Regions from separate parts of the Rhizobium sp. PRIMUS64 genome, predicted to be linked through region 1. Evidence: predicted binding sites of a transcription regulator. Region 1 holds the regulator's gene; the other holds the start of a gene.
What was found. The regulator PhoB, encoded in region 1, activates phosphate uptake and scavenging genes when phosphate is short. The targets are predictions, from matches to a motif close to TGTCATNNANCTGTCAT.

Region 2: the regulator PhoB is predicted to act here: its motif matches at 3,437-3,453, upstream of MOV76_RS25690 (DUF2794 domain-containing protein).

What each region holds. Positions count from the first base shown of each region.
Region 1 is NZ_JALBGX010000182.1:3,861-11,456, reverse strand. Features, by position in the region: partial or broken gene MOV76_RS35865 (ABC transporter permease subunit) at 1-170, shown strand, start outside; gene pstB (phosphate ABC transporter ATP-binding protein PstB) at 186-1,001, shown strand; gene phoU (phosphate signaling complex protein PhoU) at 1,046-1,759, shown strand; gene phoB (phosphate regulon transcriptional regulator PhoB) at 1,907-2,590, shown strand; gene MOV76_RS35845 (GcrA family cell cycle regulator) at 2,772-3,305, opposite strand; gene MOV76_RS35840 (aspartate aminotransferase family protein) at 3,725-4,924, shown strand; gene argF (ornithine carbamoyltransferase) at 4,965-5,879, shown strand; gene MOV76_RS35830 (Hsp33 family molecular chaperone) at 5,970-6,962, shown strand; gene apaG (Co2+/Mg2+ efflux protein ApaG) at 6,991-7,383, opposite strand.
Region 2 is NZ_JALBGX010000079.1:13,633-21,228, reverse strand. Features, by position in the region: gene MOV76_RS25705 (ABC transporter permease) at 1-1,282, shown strand, start outside; gene MOV76_RS25700 (Bax inhibitor-1/YccA family protein) at 1,463-2,191, shown strand; gene MOV76_RS25695 (GNAT family N-acetyltransferase) at 2,405-2,962, shown strand; gene MOV76_RS25690 (DUF2794 domain-containing protein) at 3,013-3,414, opposite strand; gene MOV76_RS25685 (thioredoxin family protein) at 3,799-4,539, opposite strand; gene acnA (aconitate hydratase AcnA) at 4,774-7,464, opposite strand.

The DNA of each region.
Region 1 (7,596 bases):
CGCTCGATCCCTCGACGGCTCTGCCCGTACAGGTCTATATGTGGGCCAACGAGGCCGAACGTGCCTTCGTTGAGCGTACTTCGGGTGCCATCATCGTCCTGCTCCTGTTCCTGATCGTCATGAACATGGGCGCCATCCTCTTGCGTCGTCGCTTCGAGCGCCGCTGGTAAACGGAGTTAAACATTATGAATATGTTGACGGAAGCTGCAGTTGAAAAGGCGCTGGATCAGAAGATGAGCAACGTCCCGTATAAGATGATCGGAAAGGATGTCTCGGTTTATTACGGCGAGAAGCGCGCGCTTTTCGATGTGAACCTGAACGTCCGCGAAAACACCGTAACCGCCCTGATCGGCCCGTCCGGCTGCGGCAAGTCGACCTTCCTGCGCAGCCTCAACCGCATGAACGACACGATCGACGGCTGCCGCGTCACCGGCAAGATCACGCTTGATACCGACGATATTTATGATCCCGATATCGACGTCGTCGAACTTCGCGCCCGCGTCGGCATGGTCTTCCAGAAGCCGAACCCGTTCCCGAAGACGATCTACGAAAACGTCTCCTACGGCCCGCGCATCCATGGCCTTGCCAAGTCGAAGGCCGATCTCGACCAGATCGTCGAGACCAGCCTGCAGCGCGCCGGTCTCTGGAACGAAGTCAAGGACCGCGTGCACGAATCCGGCACCGGCCTGTCGGGCGGTCAGCAGCAGCGCCTCTGCATTGCCCGTGCCGTTGCCGTCAGCCCTGAAGTCATCCTGATGGACGAACCCTGCTCGGCGCTCGACCCGATCGCCACTGCCAAGGTCGAGGAGCTGATCCACGAGCTGCGCGAGAACTACACGATCGTCATCGTCACCCACTCCATGCAGCAGGCCGCGCGCGTCTCGCAGCGCACCGCAATGTTCCACCTCGGCAACCTCGTCGAGGAGAACGACACCGACAAGATGTTCACCAATCCCGACGATCCGCGTACCCAGGACTACATCATGGGCCGTTTCGGCTGATTTTGGCGACGCGAAGCCTTCCCGTTATTCGAGGATAAAGCCCCATGGCATCGACACATATTTTTTCTGCCTATGATGATGATTTGAAGTTCCTGTCCAGGCGGATTTCCGAAATGGGCGGCCTGGCCGAGCAGATGGTCAGCGAAGCCGTGCGCGCCCTCGTCAACGGCGATACCGCGCTGGCGCAGAAGGTCATTTCGGACGATGTGATCCTCGATCACGCCGAACGCGAAATCGGCGACAAGGCGATCGTCACCATCGCCCGCCGTCAGCCGATGGCTTCGGACCTGCGCGAAATCATGGGTTCGATCCGCATCGCCGCCGATCTCGAACGTGTCGGCGACCTCGGCAAGAACACCGCCAAGCGCGTCATCGCCGTCCAAAGCACCGGCGTTCCCCGCAAGCTTGCCCGCGGCCTCGAGCATCTGTCCGAGCTGGCGCTCGTCCAGCTCAAGGAAGTGCTCGACGTCTACACCAATCGTTCCGCAGACAAGGCGAATGCGATCCGCGAACGCGACAACGAGATCGACGCGATGTACACCTCGCTGTTCCGCGAGCTCCTGACCTACATGATGGAAGATCCGCGCAACATCACCAGCTGCACGCATCTTCTCTTCTGCGCCAAGAACATCGAGCGTATCGGCGACCACGCCACCAACATCGCCGAGACGATCTTCTACATGACGACAGGCGCGCAGCCGGAAGGCGACCGTCCGAAGGACGACAGCGCCAACACCGTCGGCGCGGTGACGGAATAGCCGCCCGGGCCAGTCGCCCGGACCAGTCAATTGCGTGCGCGCCCGTCCGGGCGCGCAAAGAGGTCGCAGCCAATTTCTGAATTTGCGCAGGATGCATTGCTTAAATCACCCCCGATTTAAGGATCATGCGCGAGGAGACCGACACGCATGATCCCGAGAGTTGCAGTTGTTGAAGACGAGGAAGCCCTCAGCGTGCTTCTTCGCTACAATCTCGAAGCGGAAGGCTTCGAGGTCGATACCATCCTTCGTGGCGACGAAGCCGAAATGCGGCTTCAGGAGCGCACGCCCGATCTTCTCATCCTTGATTGGATGCTGCCCGGCGTCTCCGGCATCGAGCTCTGCCGGCGTCTGCGCATGCGGCCGGAAACCGAGCGCCTGCCGATCATCATGCTGACGGCGCGCGGCGAAGAGAGCGAGCGTGTTCGCGGATTGTCGACGGGCGCCGACGATTATGTCGTTAAGCCCTTCTCGACCCCCGAGCTCGTTGCCCGCGTCAAGGCGATGCTGCGCCGCGCCCGCCCCGAGGTGCTGTCGACGGTGCTGAAATGCGGTGACATCGAGCTCGACCGCGAGACCCATCGCGTCCATCGCAAGACCCGCGAAGTCCGCCTCGGCCCCACCGAATTCCGCCTGTTGGAATTCCTGATGTCGTCACCGGGTCGGGTCTTCTCCCGCTCGCAGCTTCTGGACGGCGTCTGGGGCCACGATATCTATGTCGACGAGCGCACCGTCGACGTCCATGTCGGCCGCCTGCGCAAGGCGCTGAATTTTTCCAACATGCAGGACGTCATCCGCACCGTCCGCGGCGCCGGTTATTCGATGGAAGCCTGAGGGCTTCCATTTGAGTTGCTGACAAATCCCTGGCAAAACCGCGACGTCATCCTCGGCCTCGTGCCGAGGATCTGCGCTCGGCACAAGGCCGAGCATGACGGAGGAAAACCTGAGCTTCCATCCAGCAACAAAAAAACGGGCCACTCGGCCCGTTTCTGCATTCTAACGATGGTCAGCCCGCTCAGCTGGCCCGCGCGGCTGCCCGGCGGCGTTCGTTGACCGGCTGGTAGGCAAGCTTCTGGTGATAGCTGCAATAGGGCGAATTGTCGGGGGATTCGCAGCCGCAGAAATGGAAGTCGTCCTTCAGCGGATCGCCGACCGGCCACTTGCAGGTGCGTTCGGTCAGTTCCGTCAGGCCGAGGCGTCGGGAAATCGGCACGACCACGTTGCCTCTCGGCACGTATTCCATTTCCTCGATCGTTTCGATCTCGATCTCTTCCTTCAGCATGGTCGCGCCCTGCTGGCGGGTAACGGTGCGCGTGGCGACCCGTGAGGCGTAGTTCGGCGCGCGCGGCGCCGACGTATTGCGCTTCGGCGTTCGTGCGGCGGTGTTGGTGCCGCCGGCCTTGGCACGGCCCGGAAGGCTCAGCCGGTGCACTTTGCCGATGACCGCATTTCTGCTGACTCCGCCAAGCTGCGCAGCGATCTGGCTGGCGCTCAGTCCTTCGGCCCAAAGTTTCTTGAGTTTCTCGACCCGCTCGTCTGTCCAGTTCATGCCCTGTCTCCACCTTTTGCGTTGGTGATGGCAGAATCCCTCACCGTTGTCCCGGGAGCTCCGAAACAAGAAACGCTTGATCAATTTTGGTGACTAGTTCCGCCGCATGCAGTCTAGTAATTGATCTTTAACCTAGTGTGAGGCTGACTCCGTGACAAGAGTCGCATGAATCCGGATGAATCGAATTCGTAGTTTTCCCCAACTTGCTGCCTCTGCGTGGCATTTCTGCAATAATGCCTGTTGAAGACTGAAAATGCCGCTGTACACCCTTGCTGCATACGCTAAGGGCGCAGTTTTGTTGACATTGCAGCGCGAAAAGGAAATAGTGCCCCTCGCCGCCGCAAGGCGGCATTTTTGATTTTTCGGGCCTGGTTTCCTTAGCCGGAGTCATTGCCCGGCAACTTGATGGAGATCGCGCCATGGCTGAAGCCGCGCCGCTTTATGACACCTATTCTCGTGCCCCGCTGCGGTTCGAGCGAGGCGAGGGCGTGTGGCTGATCACCGAAAGCGGCGAGCGATATCTCGATTTCGGCGCTGGCGTTGCCGTCACGTCAGTCGGCCACAGCAATCCGCATGTCGTGGGCGCACTGAAGGAGCAGGCCGACAAGGTCTGGCACCTGTCGAACATCTATGAGATCCCCGGTCAGGAACGTCTGGCAAAACGGCTGACGGACGCCACCTTCGCCGACAAGGTGTTCTTCACCAATTCGGGTGCCGAGGCGCTCGAATGCGCGATCAAGACGGCGCGCCGCTATCAGTTTTCCAAGGGCCATCCCGAGCGCTTCCATATCATCACCTTCGAAGGCGCCTTCCACGGACGGACGCTGGCGACGATCGCTGCCGGCGGCCAAGAGAAATATCTCGAAGGCTTCGGCCCCAAGGCGCCGGGTTTCGATCAGGTGGCTTTCGGCGACATCGAAGCGGTCCGCGCCGCGATCACCGATGCCACGGCTGGAATTCTCATCGAGCCGGTGCAGGGCGAGGGCGGTGTCCGTCCTGCCACCACCGAGTTCATGAAGGCGCTCCGCCAGCTCTGCGACGACAACGGCCTGCTGTTGATCCTCGACGAGGTCCAGACCGGCATCGGCCGCACCGGCAAGCTCTTCGCCCATGAATGGGCGGGCGTGACCCCCGACATCATGGCTGTCGCCAAGGGCATCGGCGGCGGTTTCCCGCTCGGCGCCTGCCTTGCCACATCAGAGGCCGCCTCCGGCATGAAGGCCGGCACGCATGGCTCGACCTATGGCGGCAATCCGCTCGCCATGGCCGTCGGCAGCGCCGTGCTCGACATCATCCTTGCCGATGGCTTCCTCCAGCATGTGCGCGACGTCGCACTGGTCTTCCGCCAGGGCCTCGCCTCACTGAAGGATCGTTATCCCGATGTGATCGAAGATATCAGAGGCGAGGGGCTGTTGCTCGGCGTCAAGGCTGCCGTTCCCTCAGCCGAACTGCTGCAGGCGATCCGCGCCGCCCATCTGCTCGGCGTGCCCGCCGGCGACAATGTCATCCGCCTTCTTCCGCCCCTCGTGGTCACCGCCGAGGAAGCCCGCGAGGGCCTTGCCCGCATCGAGCGCGCCGCCGAGAGCATTCGCGCCTCCAAGGTCAAGAAGACGGCTTGACGAGATTGCCGCCTTCGGGCGCAGCACAGGTAAGAAGACTATGGCTCCTAAACATTTCCTCGATCTTTCGGCGGTCACATCAGCCGATCTCAGAACCATCATGAACGATGCGCTCGCCCGCAAGCAGGCCTTCAAGGCCGGCAAGGGCGACAAGCCGCTCGCCGGCAAGATGCTGGCGATGATCTTCGAGAAGCCGTCGACGCGCACCCGCGTCTCCTTCGACGTCGGCATGCGCCAGCTCGGCGGCGAAACGCTGTTCCTGTCCGGCACCGAGATGCAGCTCGGCCGCGCCGAGACGATCGGCGACACCGCCAAGGTGCTGTCGCGCTATGTCGATGCGATCATGATCCGCACCACCGAACATTCGCGGCTGGTCGAGCTTGCCGAGCATGCGACCGTGCCTGTGATCAATGCGCTGACGGATGACACCCATCCTTGCCAGATCATGGCCGACATCATGACCTTCGAAGAGCACCGCGGCCCGATCAAGGGCAAGACCATCGCCTGGACCGGCGACGGCAACAATGTGCTGCATTCGCTGGTCGAGGGGGCCGCGCGTTTCGGCTACCGCATGAACATGGCCGTACCCCTTGGCTCCGAGCCCAAGGATCACTATCTGAACTGGGCCCGCAATGAGGGCGCCGAAATCATGCTCTGCCATGATGCCGACCGTGCGGTCGCCGGCGTCGATTGCGTGGTGACCGATACCTGGGTCTCCATGAATCAGGAACATCGGGCCCGGGGTCACAATGTCTTCCAGCCTTATCAGGTCAACGCGGCCTTGATGGCCAAAGCCGGCAATGATGCATTGTTCATGCATTGCCTGCCCGCCCATCGCGGTGAGGAAGTGACGGACGAAGTGATCGACGGTCCGCAATCTGTGGTCTTCGATGAGGCGGAAAACCGTCTTCATGCGCAGAAGTCGATTCTTGCTTGGTGCCTGGGCGCGATCTGAACCATAATCGGACGTCGCGAGTCACAAACTCGCGACCGCGTGAGCGAAGGGCACGCTGGCCCATCGCTCTGAAAACTAGGAGTGAAAGCCATGGCAGAAGCTGCAGCCGCCCTCGGCCAGTTTGATTTCGCCGGCGATGACCATGTCGTCCCCTTCCAGGTGGAGGGGCTGGATGTGCGCGGTCGCGCCGTCCAGCTCGGCCCGATGCTCGATGCGATCCTCGAGCGCCATCATTATCCCGCACCCGTTGCCCGGCTGCTTGCCGAAGTCGTCGTGCTGACGGTGCTGCTCGGCACCTCGCTGAAGTTCGACGGCAAGTTCACGGTGCAGACCAAGGGCGATGGCCCGGTCGATCTCCTCGTCGCCGATTTCTCGACGCCGGAAAATGTCCGCGCCTATGCCCGTTTCGATCAGGCGCTGCTCAATAAGGCGATCGAGTCTGGTGAAACCGAGCCGGAGCAATTGCTCGGCAAGGGCGTGCTCGCCTTCACCATCGACCAGGGCAAGTTCAGCCAGCCTTACCAGGGCATCGTCGCGCTCGACGGCACTACGCTGGAAGAAATTGCCGGCGTCTATTTCCGCCAGTCGGAGCAGATCCCGACGCGCGTCCGCCTTGCCGCGGCCGAACTCTTCGATCGTGACGATGCGGGCAAGCCGCGCCATCGCTGGCGGGCAGGCGGCCTCGTCGCCCAGTTCCTGCCGGAAGCGCCGGAGCGCATGCGCCAGCCGGATCTCCACGGCGGCGACGGCGACACCGGCAACCGCCCGCATGGCGAGGACGATGCCTGGGTCGAAGCCCGTTCGCTGGTCGAGACCATCGACGCCGATGAACTCACCGATCCGCTTGTCGGTACCGAGCGGCTGCTGTTTCGCCTGTTCCACGAGCGCGGCGTGCGCGTCTATGAACCGCGCGCAGTCTTTGATCGCTGCAGCTGCTCGCGCGACAAGATCAAGGGTGTGCTGAAGGGCTTTTCGGCCGAAGAGATCGAAGCCAGCCAGGAAAACGGCGAAATCGCCGTCACCTGCGAATTCTGCTCGACCACCTACCGCTTCGAGCCGGCCGAGCTTCAGCCGGCCGAATAGTTCTGAAAAGAGGCGGTGCGCTATCGCCTCAGTTAAGCACGCGCAGCAGCCCGGGGGAATCCAGCGAGAAGGCGGGGATGTCGACATCGAACATCTCGCCTTCATCCGTTTCCATTTGGTAATGGCCGAACATCAGCCCTGAGGGCGTGTCGAGCGGGCAGCCGGAGGAGTATTCGTAGGTGTCGCCGGGGCTGAGCCGCGGCTGCTCGCCGACGACGCCGGGGCCCGTGACCTCGTCCACCTGTCCATTCTGATCGGTGATGTTCCAGTAACGGTTGACCAGGCGAACGGCGATGCCGGAATTGTTGCTGATGACAATCCGGTAACCCCAGACATAGCGATCGTCGTCCGGATCGGATTGCTCCTCCAGATAGAACGGTTCGACTATAACTTCGATGTCTCTTGTGAGGGCGCGATACATGCCTTGCACCTTAGTCAAGATATGTTACCCGTATCTTATAAGAGGCCCTGTCCGTCAAGAAACGGAACAATTATCATCGCTGAAACGGCTGTGATCCGAAGGGTTTTCGATCGTTAAGCCTAATTGTCAGTGTTAATTCCGGTTCGGAACGCCGCGGCGGGCAAACTTGTTCCCCCGGCCTCACCTTGTGAGGTCCGGCACGGCCGAACCCCA
Region 2 (7,596 bases), on a different contig from region 1:
CATCCTCACCGCCTATGACCGCTTCATCGCCGTCGTCTTCGTCGGCGCGATCGTTTTTGCCTTCGTCGTCCTGCGCCTGGTCGCCGCCCTGATTGCCTGGCTCGCGCGCCGCAGCCCGCGCGTCAATTCGCCAGCGCTGCGGCTTGCGATCGGCAACATCCACCGCCCCGGCGCACTGACCCCCTCGGTCGTGCTCTCGCTCGGCCTTGGCCTGGCATTGCTGGTGACGCTCACCCTGATCGACGGGAACCTGCGCCAGCAGCTAACCGGCCGTATGAACGAGGGTGCGCCGAACTTCTTCTTCGTCGATATCCAGAGCGCCGAGGTCGATGCATTCCGCGATCTCGTCCAGGGCCAAGCGCCGCAGGGCAAGCTCGTCGAAGTGCCGATGCTGCGCGGCCGGATCATCGCCTTCAACGGCGAGGATGTCACCAAGATGAACGTGCCGGCGGCCGGCCGCTGGGTGCTGAACGGCGATCGCGGCATCACCTATGCCGAAACCCTGCCGGAGAACGCCGCCCTCACCGAAGGCAAATGGTGGGACAAGGATTACAGCGGCGAGCCACTCGTCTCCTTCTCCTCGGAAGAGGCCCATGAGCTCGGCCTCAAGATCGGCGATAAGGTCACCGTCAACGTGCTCGGCCGCAACATTACGGCGAAGATAGCCAATCTGCGCCGCGTCGAGTGGGAATCGCTGTCGATCAATTTCGTCATGGTCTTCTCGCCGAATACCTTCCGCGGCGCCCCGCATGCGTGGCTCGCGACGCTGACCGATCCCTCTTCGACACCGGCCGAAGATGCGGCGATCCTGAAATCCGTCACCAACACCTATCCGACGATCACCAGTGTGCGCGTCAAGGACGCGATCGATATCGTCAACCAGCTGGTCGCACAGCTTGCGACCGCGATCCGCGCCGCAGCCTCCGTCGCCCTCATCGCCTCGATCCTCGTCCTTGCCGGCGCGCTTGCCGCCGGAAACCGGGCGCGCACCCACGACGCGGTGGTGCTGAAGACGCTCGGCGCCACGCGCGCCATGCTGATCCGCGCCTTCAGCTACGAATATCTGATCCTCGGGCTTGCGACCGCAATCTTCGCGCTGATCGCCGGCGGCGTTGCCGCCTGGTTCATCGTCGCCCGCATCATGCGTCTACCCTCGACATTTCTGCCCGACGTGGCGGGACTGACGCTTGTGACCGCGCTCGTCCTCACCGTCGGCATCGGCCTTATCGGCACCTGGCGCATCCTTGGGCAGAAGGCGGCCCCCGTTTTGCGCGAGCTCTGACCGGGCAGCGGCACTCAAACCCTTCACCTTACGGCGATTTAACCGGCCGAGGCTTTGCAAGCCTCTTGTTTGCAATGGGCGAAAGCCTCATATTGTTCGCAGGCATGCTGGAGCTCCGCAGCGGCGCCCGGGTCGAAAACCCCGACACCGTATATCCATCGGAGCTTGTAAGAGGAAACTATGGCTGATCTTCGTAACTATCAAAGCCGCGCTCAGACCGGCGAGATGATTGATCAAGGCCTGCGCGCTTATATGCTCAAGGTCTACAACCTGATGGCGCTGGGTCTGGCGATCACCGGTGTGGCCGCATATCTGTCGTTCCAATTCGCCTTCGCCAATGGCGAACTGACCGCTTTCGGTCAGGCGATCTATGTAAGCCCGCTGAAGTGGGTGGTCATTCTGGCGCCGCTCGCTCTGGTGTTCTTCCTGAGCTTCCGGATCAATACCATGACGGTGGCCGCCGCCCAGACGACCTTTGCGGTCTACGCTGCGCTCGTCGGTCTGTCGCTCTCGTCGATCTTCCTGATCTACACGGGCCAGAGCGTCGTTCAGACCTTCTTCGTCACCGCCGCCTCCTTTGGCGCGCTGTCGCTGTACGGCTACACGACGAAGCGTAACCTGTCGGCGATGGGCTCGTTCCTGATGATGGGTCTCTTCGGCCTGATCATCGCTTCGCTGGTCAACATCTTCCTGGCGTCGTCCGCCGTCCAGTTCGCGATCTCGGTGCTCGGCGTCCTGATCTTCGCAGGCCTCACCGCCTACGATACGCAGCGGATCAAGGAATTGTACCTGGAAGCCGATGACGTCGCCGTCGCCGGTCGCAAGGCGATCATGGGTGCGCTGACGCTCTATCTCGACTTCATCAACCTCTTCATGTTCCTGCTGCAGTTCATGGGCAACCGTAAATAAGCAGGGCAGACTGAGATCGAAAAGGCGGCTTCGGCCGCCTTTTTTGTTGCGCAGGCTTTCGCGGGGTGGTTCGACAGCGCCGCGCGTCTTTTCAGACGCGCAAAGGACGCTGTAGCATTTTGAATTGCTGCATAATTTCGTCCTTAAATCGATTCCGATTTAAGGAATTATGCAGTAGGAAGGCCTTACCCACTCCTATGGACCTGCCGCGAAATGTCCTTCCTCCTGCGCGATGCCTCGAACGCCGATATTCCCGCCATTGCCGATATCTATCGCGAATCCGTCCTGAACGGCGTCGCGAGCTATGAGATCGTGCCGCCGACCGAGGCCGAGCTGGCGCAACGTTTTGCGGCGATCGTCAGCCAGCAATATCCCTATATTGCCGCAACCGATGCGGATGGAAGCCTGCTCGGCTACGCCTATGCCTCGGCGTTTCGCACGCGTCCCGCCTATCGCTGGCTGGTCGAGGATTCGATCTATCTCGCGCCTGAGGCCCGCGGCCGGGGCATCGGCAAGGCGCTGCTCGCCGAACTGATCACCCGCTGCACCGGACTCGGTTTCCGTCAGATGGCCGCCGTCATCGGCGGCGCCAGCCCCGCCTCGATCGCGCTTCATCGCGCAGCCGGCTTCGAGGAGGTCGGTCTGATGAAGGGCACCGGCTACAAGCACGGCCGCTGGCTGGATACGATGTTCATGCAGCGCGTCCTCGGTGAGGGCATGGGCACCGATCCGGACCCGTCAGCCTATCCCGGCACGCTGTTTGCCGGCTAGCGCATCGTGCTTTGCGCGTTTGGAAAGAGGCGCAGCGCTGTAAGTGCGGCTTACTTGTCGACGAGCTTCAGGGCCTTGTCGAACACCTTCAGCACCTGGTTCAGCTCGTGACCACGCTTCAGGATCGTACCGTTGGTGTTGATGACGGAATAGGCGCCCTGCTTGGCGGCGAGCTTCGGGTTTTTCTCGATGCGGAAGAGCGGCATTTCGCCGGAACGCTTGAAGACGGAAAAGACTGCCCTGTCCTTGAGGTGATCGATGGCGTAGTCGCGCCATTCACCGTCACCGACCATACGGCCGTAGATCCAGAGGATGGCGTCCAGTTCGCGCCGGTGGAAGGTCACCGGAAGCGGGTCCTTGCTTTGCTTGTATTCCCTGAGATCGACGACGACTGAGGAACTGTGGTCGACGGAACGGCTTTCGCCGTGTCGCAAATCCGGCTGATCTGTCATCAGTCTCACAAGGCCTCCACATGTGACAGGAGAGTGACAGTTTGCCCGAGCCGCCGCAAATTGCAAGAGTGCCAGCCGCCACATTCGGCCGCACCACAGCGCCGCGCGTCTCTCGCGCAAGGGCGCTGTAGCACTTTGAGTCTGCGCATCATGCCTTCCGAAAGTTGGGTCCGATTTTCGGAAGGCATGATGCGCTGGGCAGGCCAACGCTTTCTCGACAGCGCCGCATTTCAGTCAAAACAGCGCCTCATTTGCAGGAGATTTATGAATTCCAGTTTGGCGCCAGCGCGCCAAAGGGCCCGGCGGAGCGTATCGACCTTAACCCCAGCCCCGAATACGCTCGGCCGGGCCGCCCCAGTATTTCATCCGTAACCGGATGAAATTTCAGATATTTTTTCCAGCCATCACCACGGTTGCGCCAAGGATCGCTGCCGGATCGCCGTCTGCAGTCGCCGATTGCAGCAGAATCGCGCAGCCCTCGAGCTGCGGACGCTGCAGGACGCTGGCCGGCAGCGTCAGACTGGTCGCCTTGCCGTCCCACATGCCGACGGTTTCGACATTGGTGACGCTGTGCAGATAAGAGATCTTCTGGCCGCTGTTCTCACCCTTTTCGACGTCGATTGTCTTTTCCTTGTCGAAATAGACCATCACGACATTGGCTTTGCCCTGTCCGGCGCCGATCTTGATCTCCAGTTCGTCGCCGCGCATCGCGGCGTTGATGGGAACAGTCAGACCGTTGCCTTCGCTGCTAAAGGTGTCGATCTTGCTGTTGATTCCGTTGAGATCGGCGCCGGCCAGATGGCCGCGTCCGTTGACGATGGCCTGCGGCGTGTAGACGTTGCTTCGGCCCATCGTCCTGGCATAGCCGTACTGCCGCTCGGTGTTTTCCTTGGAGCTCAGCGTATCGGCCCAGCCGAGATAGTTCCAGTAATCGACATGATAGGCGAGCGCGATGACATCGCCCTGGTTCACCAGCTTGCGGAAAGCGGCGTCAGCGGGAGGACAGGAGGAGCAGCCCTGCGCCGTGAAGAGTTCGACGACACCTTTCGGCGTGCCGTCCTCGGCCTGCAACGGGCCTGAGAAAACAACGCTAGCGATCAGCGGAATCAAAAAACGGGGGGACATTCACCTGCACCTCTTTTTCAGCGCCGACGGCGTGTTCGAACCGGAGGCCCTGACATATGAACGTACGAATAATCCTTCCGGGTCCAAACGAAAAGTCACGAACGGGTGAGACGTAGCTCGACGGGAACTTGCGCAAAACAAATCATCGTGAGCCCCGTTTAAATACTGTCGCCGCAAAGAAAAGCCGCCGGAAACTGCTCTCCGGCGGCCATTATCATGTGAGTTTCTTAAAAATCAGGCAGCGAGATCGCGCAGAACCGTCTGCAGGATGCCGCCATTGTTGAGGTAGATCACCTCGTCGAGCGTATCGACGCGCGACAGCAGCGGAACCTCTTTCACGGTGCCGTCGCCATAGGTGATCCTGGCGATCTTTTTCTCGCGTGGCTTGATCTTTTCCAGACCTTCGATGGTGACGAGTTCATCGCCCTTGAGGCCGAGGCTCTGCCAGGTCGTGCCCTCTTCGAAGACGAAGGGAATGATGCCCATGCCGACCAGGTTCGAGCGATGGATGCGCTCGAAGGACTGGGCGACCACCGCCTTGACACCGAGCAGGTTGGTGCCCTTGGCAGCCCAGTCACGCGAGGAGCCGTTGCCGTATTCGACACCGGCGAAGATGACGAGCGGCACGCCTTCCTGCTTGTACTGCATGGCGGCGTCGTAGATCGAGGTCTCTTCCTTCGACGGGTAGTGGATGGTGTAGCCACCTTCCTTGCCGTTCGGGCCGAGCATGTGGTTGCGGATGCGGATATTGGCGAAGGTGCCGCGCATCATCACTTCATGGTTGCCGCGGCGCGTGCCGTACTGGTTGAAGTCGGCAACGGCGACGTCGTGGCCGATGAGGTAGGCACCGGCCGGCGATGCAGCCTTGATCGAACCGGCAGGCGAGATGTGGTCGGTGGTGATCTTGTCGCCGAACAGGCCGAGAACGCGGGCGCCCTTGATGTCGGAAACGCCGGTGCCCTTCTTGCCCATGCCGACGAAGTAGGGCGGGTTCTGCACGTAGGTCGAATTGTCGTCCCAGGCATAGGTCTGGCCCGGCGGAACCTGAACGGCCTGCCAGTTGACGTCGCCCTTGAAGACATCGGCATATTTGCTTTCGTAGAGCTCGCGGGTCACGTATTTCAGGATGAATTCCTGGACTTCCTTCGAGGTCGGCCAGATGTCCTTGAGATAGACCGGGTTGCCGCTCTGGTCCTCGCCAATCGGCTCCTTGGTCAGATCCTTCTGCACCGTGCCGGCAAGCGCATAGGCGACGACGAGCGGCGGCGATGCGAGGTAGTTCGCCTGCACGTCGGGCGAGATGCGGCCTTCGAAGTTACGGTTGCCGGAAAGAACGCCGGAAACGATAAGGCCCTTGTCGTTGATCGTCTTCGAGATCGGCGCCGGCAGCGGGCCGGAATTGCCGATGCAGGTGGTGCAGCCGAAGCCGACGAGGTTGAAGCCGAGCTTGTCGAGGTCGGCCTGCAAGCCCGACTTGGCGAGATATTCGCCGACGACCTGCGATCCCGGTGCCAGCGAGGTCTTCACCCACGGCTTCGTCTTCAGTCCCTTGGCAACGGCGTTGCGGGCAAGAAGACCGGCAGCGATCAAGACTGACGGATTGGAGGTGTTGGTGCACGACGTGATGGCGGCGATCGCCACGTCGCCATGGCCGAGATCGAAATCCGTGCCTTCGACGGCATAGCGGTTGTTCAGCTGGCCGGGCTTCTTGTAATCCGTGTCCATCGAGCCGGCAAAACCGGTCGCGATGTTCTCGAGCGATATGCGGCCTTCCGGACGCTTCGGGCCGGCCATCGACGGCACGACATCGCTGAGATCGAGTTCCAGCGTATCGGTGAAGACGAGCTCGGAGCCGTCGCCGTCACGCCACATGCCCTGCGCCTTCGAATAGGCTTCGACGAGCGCGATACGGTCCTTGGTGCGGCCGGACATGTTGAGATAGTTGATGGTTTCGCCGTCTACGGGGAAGAAGCCGCAGGTGGCACCGTATTCCGGGCCCATATTGCCGATCGTCGCGCGGTCGGCGAGCGGCATGTTGTCCATGCCAGGACCGAAGAATTCGACGAACTTCGAAACGACGCCTTTCTTTCGCAGCATCTGCACGACGGTGAGAACGAGGTCGGTCGCCGTGACGCCTTCCTTGAGCTTGCCGGTCAGCTTGAAGCCGATGACTTCGGGCAGCAGCATAGAGACCGGCTGGCCGAGCATCGCAGCTTCCGCTTCAATACCGCCCACGCCCCAACCGAGAACGCCGAGACCGTTGATCATCGTCGTGTGGCTGTCGGTGCCGACGCAGGTATCAGGATAGGCGATCGTCTCGCCGTCCTCTTCCTTGGTCCAGACGGTCTGGCCGAGATATTCGAGATTGACCTGATGACAGATACCGGTGCCGGGAGGCACGACGCGGAAATTCTTGAATGCCTGCTGGCCCCACTTCAGGAAGCGGTAGCGCTCGCCGTTGCGCTGGTATTCCAGCTCGACGTTACGGGCGAAGGCCTGCGGCGTGCCGAATTCGTCGACGATGACGGAGTGGTCGATGACGAGATCGACGGGAACGAGCGGGTTGATCTTCTCGGGATCGCCGCCGAGCGACACCATCGCGTCGCGCATCGCGGCAAGATCGACGACGGCGGGAACGCCGGTGAAGTCCTGCATCAGCACGCGCGCCGGGCGATAGGCGATTTCGTTTTCGACCGCACCCTTATTGTTCAGCCATTCGGCAACGGCCAGGATATGCTCCTTGGTGACCGACTGGCCGTCTTCGAAGCGCAGCAGGTTTTCAAGCAGCACTTTCATCGAATAGGGAAGCTTCGACACGCCGGCCAGACCGTTTGCCTCAGCCTTGGGCAGGCTGTAATAGACATAGTCCTTCCCGTTGACGGAAAGCGTGGAACGACAATTGAAACTGTCAAGAGATTTAGACACGAGATACCCCGTTTCTGATAGCCAACACAGTCGTGCGAACGCCTATGCACTTAATGCACATCAGGATGCGGGTACGGCCATTTCCGCTGTCCGCACGTGGAACAGACGCTCCAAGTTCGGCGCAAGGATGAA